Regions from separate parts of the Pseudomonas sp. AS2.8 genome, predicted to be linked through region 3. Evidence: predicted binding sites of a transcription regulator. Region 3 holds the regulator's gene; each other region holds the start of a gene.
What was found. Region 3 encodes LexA, which represses DNA repair genes until DNA is damaged. Its sites were predicted from a motif close to CTGTNTNNNNANACAG; they were not measured.

Region 1 (3,273 bases), on a different contig from region 3:
GACCTCGCGCGGCGCGCTGACTGGCGGGGGCGCGGCGGGCCGGGGCGGCGGCGTGAAGCCGTTGCTCTCGGGCAGGCTCTGCAGCGGAATGGTGGTGATCTGACTATTCGTCGGGCAGGCGCCCTGGGTATAGGTCGTCCGGCCCTGGTCGTCCACGCACTTGTAGACATCCTGAGCGGCCACGACGCCACTGGCGAGCAGCAGGCCATAGAACAGCGAACGCATGATGAGGCCCTCCGGGCACTCGAATTGTCACCTGCAGGATACAAGATGCCCGCCAGGGCTCCCAGGGGAGGCAGGCTTTCCCGATCAAGCCTGCGGCTAATGGTCAGACCTCAAGAGCTAGGCCTGATCCCGGTGAGGCGTATAACATCCTGAAACATTCTTTCCAGGGCAGCGACACGTGAAGTGGTTCGTGATCGGCAGTTTTTTTCTCTGTGTTTTGTACGTGCACCTGCGCGGCCGGGTGCGCCATCGTTTTTTGCGTCAGCTCAGTGACCATTCAACCTTTCTGGCGCCGTTGAACACCTTCATGTTCCTGACCTCGCGGGTGCCCAACGCGCCCTACCATGCCGTGGAGCGCTTTCCCGAACTTCAGGTGCTGCAGGACAACTGGCAGCTGATCCGCGACGAGGCCCTCGACCTGCTGCGCGCTGGCCAGATCAAGAAATCCGCCGAGCACAACGATGCGGGCTTCAACTCCTTCTTCAAGAGCGGCTGGAAGCGCTTCTATCTGAAGTGGTACGGCGACAGCCATCCCTCCGCCATGCAGCTGTGCCCCAGGACCACCGAATTGCTGCGCGGTATCGGCACGGTCAAGGCAGCCATGTTCGCCGAGTTGCCGCCCGGGTCGCGACTGGTGCGCCATCGCGATCCCTATGGCGGCTCCCTGCGCTATCACCTGGGCCTGGCCACGCCCAACGATCCGCGCTGCTTCATCGAGGTGGACGGCCAGCGCTATCACTGGCGCGATGGCCAGGCGGTGGTGTTCGACGAAACCTTCATCCACTACGCCGAGAACACCACCGACCAGGATCGCATCATCCTGTTCTGCGACGTGGAAAGGCCGCTGCGCTATCGCTGGGCGAGCGTCTTCAACCGCTGGGTCAGCGGCACCCTGCTGGCCTCGGCGGCCTCGCCCAATGACGCCAGCGACAAGACTGGCGGCCTCAATCGCGCCTTCCGGCACCTCTATCGCATCCGCCAGCGCGGCAAGGCGCTGAAGAAGCGCAACCGCTTCCGCTACTACCTCGAACAGTGGCTGTTGCTGGCCGCGCTGGTCGGCGTGGTGATCTGGATCTGACCAGCCGTTTCATCGACGTGGACAGCGGTTCGACTTGACCCCGATGCGAATCGCCTCTAATACTGTATGCATATACAGATAGAGGCGATGGCCATGGACAACACCCCTGCAGGTCTGGCGGCATGAGCGGCGGCGCCAGCCTGGCCCGGCTGTTCGAGGAGCGGCGCCTGTGGAAGGGGCAGACCAGTCCCGAGGCCCGGCGCAGTGCCCAGCCCACCGGGGTCGCTGCCCTGGATGCCCATCTGCCTGGCGCCGGCTGGCCCGAGGCGGCCCTCACCGAATTGCTGCTCGCCGGCCCCGGTCATGGCGAGTTGCGGCTGCTCTGGCCGACCCTGGCGCGCCTGAGCCAGGCTGCCGAGCGCATCGCCCTGATCGCGCCGCCGTTGTTGCCCTATCCCCTGGCCTGGCAGGCGGCCGGCGTGGCGCTGGATTCCCTGGTGGTGATCCGCGCCCAGGGCGCCGAGGTGCTCTGGGCCGCCGAGCAATGCCTGCGTTCGGGGTGCTTTGGCGCGGTGCTCTGCTGGCCCGAGCGCGCCGACGACCGCCAGTTGCGCCGGCTGCAGGTCGCCGCCGAGAGCGGTCGCACCCTGGCCTTCGCCCTGCGTCCGGCCGCTGCCCTGGACAATCCCTCGCCAGCGGCCTTGCGCCTGGAACTCCGGGCCCCCCTGGAACGGTTGCACATCCGCAAATGCCGAGGCGGCCAACCCGGCGTGCTCGATCTGGCCGGCGGCGCTTGAGCTTGCCATGCGCTGGGCCTGCATCCTCTTTCCGCAGCTGGCGCTGGATGCCGTGCTGCGCCGTCATCCGCAGCCGGAGCAGCCGCTGGTGCTGCTCTCCGGACCAGCGCACCGTCGTCTGCTGCAGGCGGTCAATCCGGCCGCCCGGGCGCTGGGGCTGCGCCCGGGCCTGACCCTCGCCGCCGCCCAGGCCCTGACCCGCGACTTCGAGCAGCAGGAGCACGATCCGGCGCTCATCGAGACGGCCGAGACACTGCTGGCGGCCTGGGGCTATGGCTTCAGCTCCCAGGTCAGTCGCCACTACCCCCGGGCGCTGCTGCTGGAGGTGCAGTCCAGCCTGCCGCTGCTGGGACCCTGGCCGCGGCTGGAACGGCGCCTGCGCGAGGAACTCCAGGACCTGGGTTTTCGCCATCGGCTGGCCCTGGCACCCAATCCGGTGGCGGCGCGGGTGCTGACCAATGTCGCCGATGGCCTGGCCGCCTCCGCCGATGAGCTGCCGCGCCTGCTCGATCGACTCCCCGTGGAGCGGGCCGGTTTCGCCCCCCAGCAGGCCCAGGCGCTGGCACGCATGGGTATCCGCCGCCTGGAACAGCTCAAGGCCCTGCCCAGGGCCGCCCTGGCCCGGCGCTTCGCCCCGGAGCTCCTGCAGCAGCTGGATCTGCTGGGGGGCAGCCGCAGCCTGGCGCTGGAATTCTATCGACCCCCCGATCGTTTCGTGACGCGGGTGGAGCTCAATTTCGAGGTGGAATCCCACCAGGCCCTGCTGTTCCCGTTGCGTCGCCTCACCGCCGACCTGGCCGCCTGGCTGGCCAGTCGCGACCGTGGCGTGCAGCGCTTCCTGCTCTGGCTGGAGCATCGCCAGGGTCCGGCCACCGCCCTCACCATCGGCCTGCTGGCGCCCGAGCGCGATGCTGCCCTGCTGTTCGAGTTCACCCGTGGTCGTCTCGAACAGCTGCAGGTGGTGGCGCCGGTACTGGCGCTGCGCCTGGAAAGCGAGGAGTTGCCGCTCTTCGTGCCGGAGCGCCATGGCCTGTTCGACGAACGCCCTGCCCAGGCCGTGGGCTGGGAGGTGCTGCGCGAGCGCCTGCGTGCGCGGTTGGGCGAAGCAGCGGTACTCGGCCTTGGCATCCAGGCGGATCACCGTCCCGAGCGCGCCCTGGTCTGGCGCCAGGAACGACACCCGGAGACCGCGTTGCCCGGTCTGCGTCCGGGCTGGCTGCTCAGCGAACCGCG
Region 2 (3,273 bases), on a different contig from region 3:
GGTCACCCTTGAGGTTCATGCCGCTTTCTTTCTTGAATTCTTCGACGAGGTAGTCGATCAGGCGGATGTCGAAGTCTTCGCCACCCAGGAAGGTGTCGCCATTGGTGGCCAGCACCTCGAACTGATGCTCACCGTCGACCTCGGCGATCTCGATGACCGAGACGTCGAAGGTGCCGCCGCCCAGGTCATAGACGATCACGGTGTGGTCGCCCTTGGCCTTGTCCAGGCCATAGGCCAGGGCAGCCGCGGTGGGCTCGTTGATGATGCGCTTGACGTCCAGACCGGCGATGCGGCCGGCATCCTTGGTAGCCTGGCGCTGGCTGTCGTTGAAGTAGGCCGGCACGGTGATGACCGCCTCGGTCACGGCTTCGCCCAGGTAGTCCTCGGCGGTCTTCTTCATCTTCTTCAGGACTTCGGCAGACACCTGCGGCGGCGCCATCTTCTGGCCCTTGGCCTCGACCCAGGCGTCACCGTTGTCGGCCTTGACGATCTTGTAGGGGACCATCTCGATGTCTTTCTGCACGACGTTTTCTTCATAACGCCGACCGATCAGACGCTTGACCGCGTACAGGGTGTTCTGCGGATTGGTCACCGCCTGGCGCTTGGCCGGCTGGCCGACCAGGGTCTCGCCATCGTTGGTGTAGGCGATGATGGACGGCGTGGTACGGGTGCCTTCGGCGTTTTCCAGCACCTTGACGTTACCGTTTTCGAGGATCGCGACGCAGGAGTTGGTCGTCCCCAGGTCGATACCGATGATCTTGCCCATGTAGTCTTCTCCAGAAATCTCAGATTCCGCGCGGCCCGCTCAGGGGGCCTTTGATGTTCGCTTGCCTACCAGATGGGGCCGAGCGAAAGAATTTCAAGCCTTTTCGTCGATGCTCGGCTGCTGCGCCGCAGGTGCCTTGCTGACTACCACCATCGCCGGCCGCAGCAGGCGACCATTGAGCAGATAGCCCTTTTGAAACACCTTGAGCACGCTGCCCGGCTCGGCGGTGGCGCTCTCCTCCATGGCCATGGCCTGGTGGTGCTCCGGATTGAAGGGCGCGCCGTGGGGATCGACGGCCTCGACCTGATAGCGCTTGAGGGTGTCCTGCAGCATCTTCAGGGTCAGCTCCATGCCTTCACGCATGGGCTTGAGGGTCTCGTCGGTGGCGTTGGACAGCTCCAGGCCACGCTCCAGGCTGTCGAGCACTGGCAGGAGATCGCCGGCGAATTTTTCCAGCGCGAACTTGTGCGCCTTCTCCACATCCTGCTCGGCGCGGCGACGCACGTTCTGCAGTTCGGCGACGCTGCGCAGCGACTGGTCCTGGGCGGCGGCAAGCTGCTCTTCGAGCGTGGCGACGCGGGCGGCGAGATCCTCGTGCTGGACGTCGCCCTGGGTGGCTTCGTGCTCGGGGGTCTGGGAGTTCTGTTCGTCGGCCATGGAGTCCTCCTGTGATAATGCCGGTAGGCGCGCCCTCTAATGGACGATGCCCTGATCGATGGCGCCTATATGGGGCCGCCGGCCGGCGCTTCAAGAGCTGTATGGATTGCCAGTGCCCTAGAGGCACTGTATAAACAACCAGAAAACCGCTTTCGGAGATCGTCGCATGCTGGTGCATCTGTCCGTCCGCAACTACGCCATCGTCGAACACCTCGACCTCGACCTCGAGCGCGGCATGACCGTGATCACCGGCGAAACCGGCGCCGGCAAGTCCATCATGCTCGACGCCCTCGGCCTCACCCTGGGCGATCGCGCCGACAGCGATGCGGTCCGGCCCGGTGCCGACAAGGCCGATGTCCTGGCCAGCTTCGACACCACCGACATCCCTGAAGCCCGCCAGTGGCTCGCCGAGCGCGACCTGGAGCAGGACGGTCCCTGCCTGCTGCGCCGCGTCATCACCCGCGAAGGGCGTTCGCGTGGCTATATCAATGGCTCGCCCTGCCCGCTGGCGGATCTCAAGACCCTCGGCGGTCTGCTGATCGACATTCACAACCAGCACGAGCACCAGTCGCTGCTCGGCCTCGACACCCACCGCCGCCTGCTGGACGAATACGCCGGCGCGGGCGAGCTGGTCCGCCAGGTGCAACTCGCCGCCCAGCGCTGGCGCCAGGTGCGCCAGACCCTGGAGCGTCTGACCCGCAATGGCGACGAGCAACGCGCCCGTCACCAGCTGCTCAGCTATCAGCTCGAAGAACTCGACAACCTCGCCCTGGCCGAAGGCGAGCTGCAGGCGCTCGAGCAGGAGCAGAGCGATCTGGCGAGTGCCGAGCACATCCTGCTGGCCTGCCGCCAGGCCATGGATCTCTGCACCGAAAATGAGCAGGGCAATGCGCTGTCGGCACTCAATGCCAGCGTCGCCCGCCTGACCGCCTTCGACCGTCCCCCGGCGCAGATCCAGGAAGCCAGCAACCTGCTCGCCTCCGCGCAGATCCAGATCGAGGAAGCGATGAATGAACTCAATCGCTTCGTCGATCATTTCGAAGCCGATCCGGAGCGCCAGCAGGCGGTGCAGGAGCGTCTCGACAGCGTCTACAGCCTCGCCCGCAAGCACCGCGTGCAACCCGAGGCCCTGCTGGAGCTGCACGAACAGCTGCGCAACGAACTGCAATCTCTGGATGCCGACGACGTTGCCCTGGAGCGCCTGCAGGAAGAGCTGGCCGCCTTCGAGCGTCACTACCAGGAGAAGGCCGGCGAATTGAGCCGCCTGCGCGAGCAACGGGCGCCGGAGCTGGCTGCAGCGGTCGAAACCGAGATGCAGCGCCTGGGCATGCCGGGAGGCCGCTTCAGCATCACCCTCACACCGGGCAGCACCGGCGAGCCCCAGCCGCTGGGCAACGAGGGCGTCGAATTCCGCGTCAGCGCCAACCCGGGCCAGCCCCTGCGCCCGCTGGCCAAGGTCGCTTCCGGTGGCGAACTGTCACGGATCAGCCTGGCCATCCAGGTCATCACCGCCCAGACCTCGCGCACGCCCACACTGGTATTCGACGAGGTGGACGTCGGTATCGGCGGCCCGACCGCCGAGGTGGTCGGCCAACTGCTGCGGCAACTGGGCGAGCGCGGCCAGGTACTGACGGTCACCCACCTGCCCCAGGTGGCGGCCCAGGGTCATCAGCATCTGTTCGTGCACAAGGAGCGCGGCACCGATGAGACCCGCACGGCGGTTGCCAAGCTGGACCGGGCACGCCGTGTGGAAGAGGTGGCGCGCATGCTTGGCGGTGTCGACCTCACCCGCGAATCCCTCGCCCATGCCCGAAAGCTGGTGGTGAGCCGCTAGACGCAGGCTGCCAAAG
Region 3 (3,273 bases):
AGAGGCCGTCAGGACGATAGCCTTGCAGACCGTCGAAAAAGGCTCAGGCAAGTCAGCCTCTCAGACCCCACGCTGTTACACTATCCGCTTAGCTGTGGAGATACTGAATGACTACTGCCTACCTGGAAATCGTTGAACTCTCCGATGGTCGCATCGTGTTGCGCCGTGCGGACGACGAGGAAGCTCTGGTTACCCTGGAGTTCTCCAGCGATGCCAAGGATTTCCTGCATGGACAGCAGATAGAGGTGGCCAAGGCCATGTTCAACCTGGGCGTGCAGATGGCCGGTCGACTGGCCGAAGGCGACAGCCTCCAGCGTGACGATCAACCGCGCGTCCTGCACTGATACTCTTCTCGATCCGGCATTCCATAGTGGAATGCCGCCCTCACAGGCCGTATCGGCGCCTGCTTCCTACGCGAACCTGACGTTCAGACTCTGGCTGTGACCCTGGGCGGCGGCGCGTGCCAGTTGCTGCTTGCCCGCATCGCTCAGGTCGTGCAACCAGCTGATCACCGTATGACTCTGCCCCTTGCGCAACACCTCGCAAGCCAATTGCAGGGTCTTGGCGGCGCTCGGCGTCTGCAGCAGCAGCACGCGCTCCGGATTCAGATGGGTACTGCGCAGCCAGGCGTTGCTGAGCAGCGACGGCGGCGTGACCAGGGTCAGCCAGCGGGCATCGTCCTTGTCGCTCAGCTGGCGCAGGATGGGTGCCAGCAACTGCAGGCACTGCTCCTGGCTACCATTCAGGGACATCTCGCTGAAGGTGTCTGGCAGCGGGGCGGCCGGCAGCTCCCGTGCCGGCTTGCCGGGCTTGGGTAGAAAGGCGGTCAGCTCCTGCAGCAGGAGCTCGGGTGCCAGATCCAGCTCTTGAACGGGCGAGCGCGGTGCATCGAACATCAGGGGAAATTGCATGGCGACCTCCTAGAGGCGACTCGATCAAATCCACTCGAGGTCATGTACCACGGATACATGACGTCACTGTGCTCAGCCTGGTCTTGAGCGCTTTCCGGAGCGCGAACAGATACCCCCGATCAAGACTTCGGCGTAAGGCAAAAGGCGTGATAACGGCTGGCCCGAAGGCCAGCCTTAGACGTTAGCGGCGGATGACGCCAACGCTTAACCCTTCGATGGCGAATTCCTGGGTGGAAAGATCGACTTCGATAGGGGAGAACTCGGGATTCTCTGCCAGCAGGGTGACCTGGTTGCCCGAGCGCTTGAATCTCTTCACGGTGACCTCGTCGCCCACCCGGGCCACGACGATCTGGCCGTTGTGCACCTCACGGGTCACATGGACCGCCAGGAGGTCGCCATCGAGGATGCCGACGTCTCTCATGCTCATGCCCTTGACCTTCAGCAGGTAGTCGGCACGCGGCTGGAAGAAAGCCGGATTGATGGCGCAGTTCTCTTCGACGTTCTGTTCGGCCAGGATGGGCGCACCCGCGGCGACCCGACCGATGACCGGCAGGCTCTCGTCGGCCTTGCGCGTGGCATCCAGCCCCGGGATGCGGATGCCCCGGGAGGCGCCCGGCGTCATCTCGATGGCGCCCTTGCGCGCCAGGGCCTTGAGGTGTTCCTCGGCCGCGTTCGGTGATTTGAAACCAAGCTCCTGCGCGATCTCCGCGCGGGTAGGCGGAAAGCCATTGGCTTCGAGGCAACGCTTGATGAAGGCCAGGATCTCGGCTTGTCGCGGTGTCAGTTTCAGCATGATGCACGTCGCGTCGTCTAATGATGCTGTGATTATATACAGTAACTCAGGGTGGTAGGCAAGGCCGCCGCCCAGGCCTTCGGACGACAGGCCGGATTCACCGCGATCAGCCTCCAGGTCGGGGATCGGTGGGCCTTTCACGCCATGGTGCCGACGCCTCGAATCCAGGCCGTGATTGACTTGGATGGCGTTTGAAACATATGTTTCAAACGGAATTCATCTATCGAGGAAGGTCATGGCGCAGTCGGATACCGTGGAGCGCATTCTGGATGCGGCCGAGCAGCTGTTCGCCGAGCGCGGCTTTGCCGAGACCTCGCTGCGACTCATCACCACCAGGGCCGCCGTCAACCTGGCCGCGGTCAACTATCACTTCGGCTCGAAGAAGGCCCTGATCCAGGCGGTGTTCTCGCGCTTTCTCGATCCCTTCTGCTTCAACCTGGAGCGGGACCTCGATCAGTGGCAGCCGAAGCAGGGCGAGGACGTGAGCCTGGAGGCGCTGCTGAATCTGCTGGTGGATCATTCCCTGGCCATCAAGCCGCGGCATGGCAATGACCTTTCGGTGTTCATGCGCCTGCTGGGCCTGGCCTTCAGCCAGAGCCAGGGCCACCTGCGCAAGTATCTGGAACAGACCTACGGCCGCGCCTTCCGTCGCTTCCTGCTGCTGGTGAATCGAGCCGTTCCCGAGATTCCACCCCTGGAGCTGTTCTGGCGCGCCCACTTCATGTTGGGCGCGGCGGTGTTCAGCATGTCCGGCATCAAGGCGCTGCGGGCGATCGGCGAAAACGACTTCGGCGTCGATACCCATACCGATCAGGTGCTGCGACTGATGGTGCCTTTCCTCGCCAGCGGGATGCGCGCCCCTACGGCGATGCACGCGCCGGAGCTGGCCCAGGCGCAGTATCGGCCACGGCGGCCGGTGGTCGCGGAGACGGTCGAGAGCTACTAGGCTGCGAGGCCGGCGGTGCCTGGGGTAAGCTTGCGTCCCTTTCACGGCGCCGTGCGCCGGAGCATTCGGACGAGGTACCCATGCAAGGCTCCCTGATGGTCGATATCGCTGGCACCTGGCTCACCGCCGAGGATCGCCAGCTGCTGCGCCAGCCGGAGGTGGGCGGACTGATCCTGTTCGCCCGCAACATCGAAACCCCGGGTCAGGTACGGGAACTGTGCCGTGCCATTCGCGCGGTGCGACCAGAATTGCTGCTGGCCGTGGACCAGGAAGGCGGTCGCGTGCAGCGGCTGCGCCGCGACGTGGTGCGGTTGCCGGCCATGGGGCAGTTGGGCGGTCGCGCGGACAGCGCGGAACTGGCCCGACTCTGCGGCTGGCTGATGGCGACCGAGATCCTGGCGGTGGGGCTGGACTTCAGCTTCGCCCCGGTGCTGGACGTCGACCATGGGCGCAGCCAGGTCATAGGCGCTCGTTCCTTCGGCAGCGCCGAGCAGGTGATCGAGCTGGGCAGCGCCTTCATCGCCGGCATGGGCGACGCCGGTATGGCCGCCACCGGCAAGCACTTCCCCGGTCATGGCTGGGCCGAAGCCGACTCCCACTATGCCATTCCCACCGACGAGCGC

Region 1: the regulator LexA is predicted to act here: its motif matches at 1,366-1,381, upstream of imuA (translesion DNA synthesis-associated protein ImuA).
Region 2: the regulator LexA is predicted to act here: its motif matches at 1,550-1,565, upstream of recN (DNA repair protein RecN).

What each region holds. Positions count from the first base shown of each region.
Region 1 is NZ_JACHVV010000002.1:415,904-419,176, reverse strand. It holds gene FHR73_RS08955 (DUF4124 domain-containing protein) at 1-225, opposite strand, end outside; gene lpxO (lipid A hydroxylase LpxO) at 404-1,303, shown strand; gene imuA (translesion DNA synthesis-associated protein ImuA) at 1,426-2,040, shown strand; gene FHR73_RS08940 (DNA polymerase Y family protein) at 2,048-3,273, shown strand, end outside.
Region 2 is NZ_JACHVV010000007.1:8,290-11,562, reverse strand. It holds gene dnaK (molecular chaperone DnaK) at 1-766, opposite strand, end outside; gene grpE (nucleotide exchange factor GrpE) at 860-1,423, opposite strand; gene recN (DNA repair protein RecN) at 1,590-3,257, shown strand.
Region 3 is NZ_JACHVV010000001.1:63,294-66,566, forward strand. It holds gene FHR73_RS00275 (hypothetical protein) at 108-344, shown strand; gene sulA (SOS-induced cell division inhibitor SulA) at 411-911, opposite strand; gene lexA (transcriptional repressor LexA) at 1,093-1,704, opposite strand; gene FHR73_RS00290 (TetR/AcrR family transcriptional regulator) at 1,940-2,650, shown strand; gene nagZ (beta-N-acetylhexosaminidase) at 2,731-3,273, shown strand, end outside.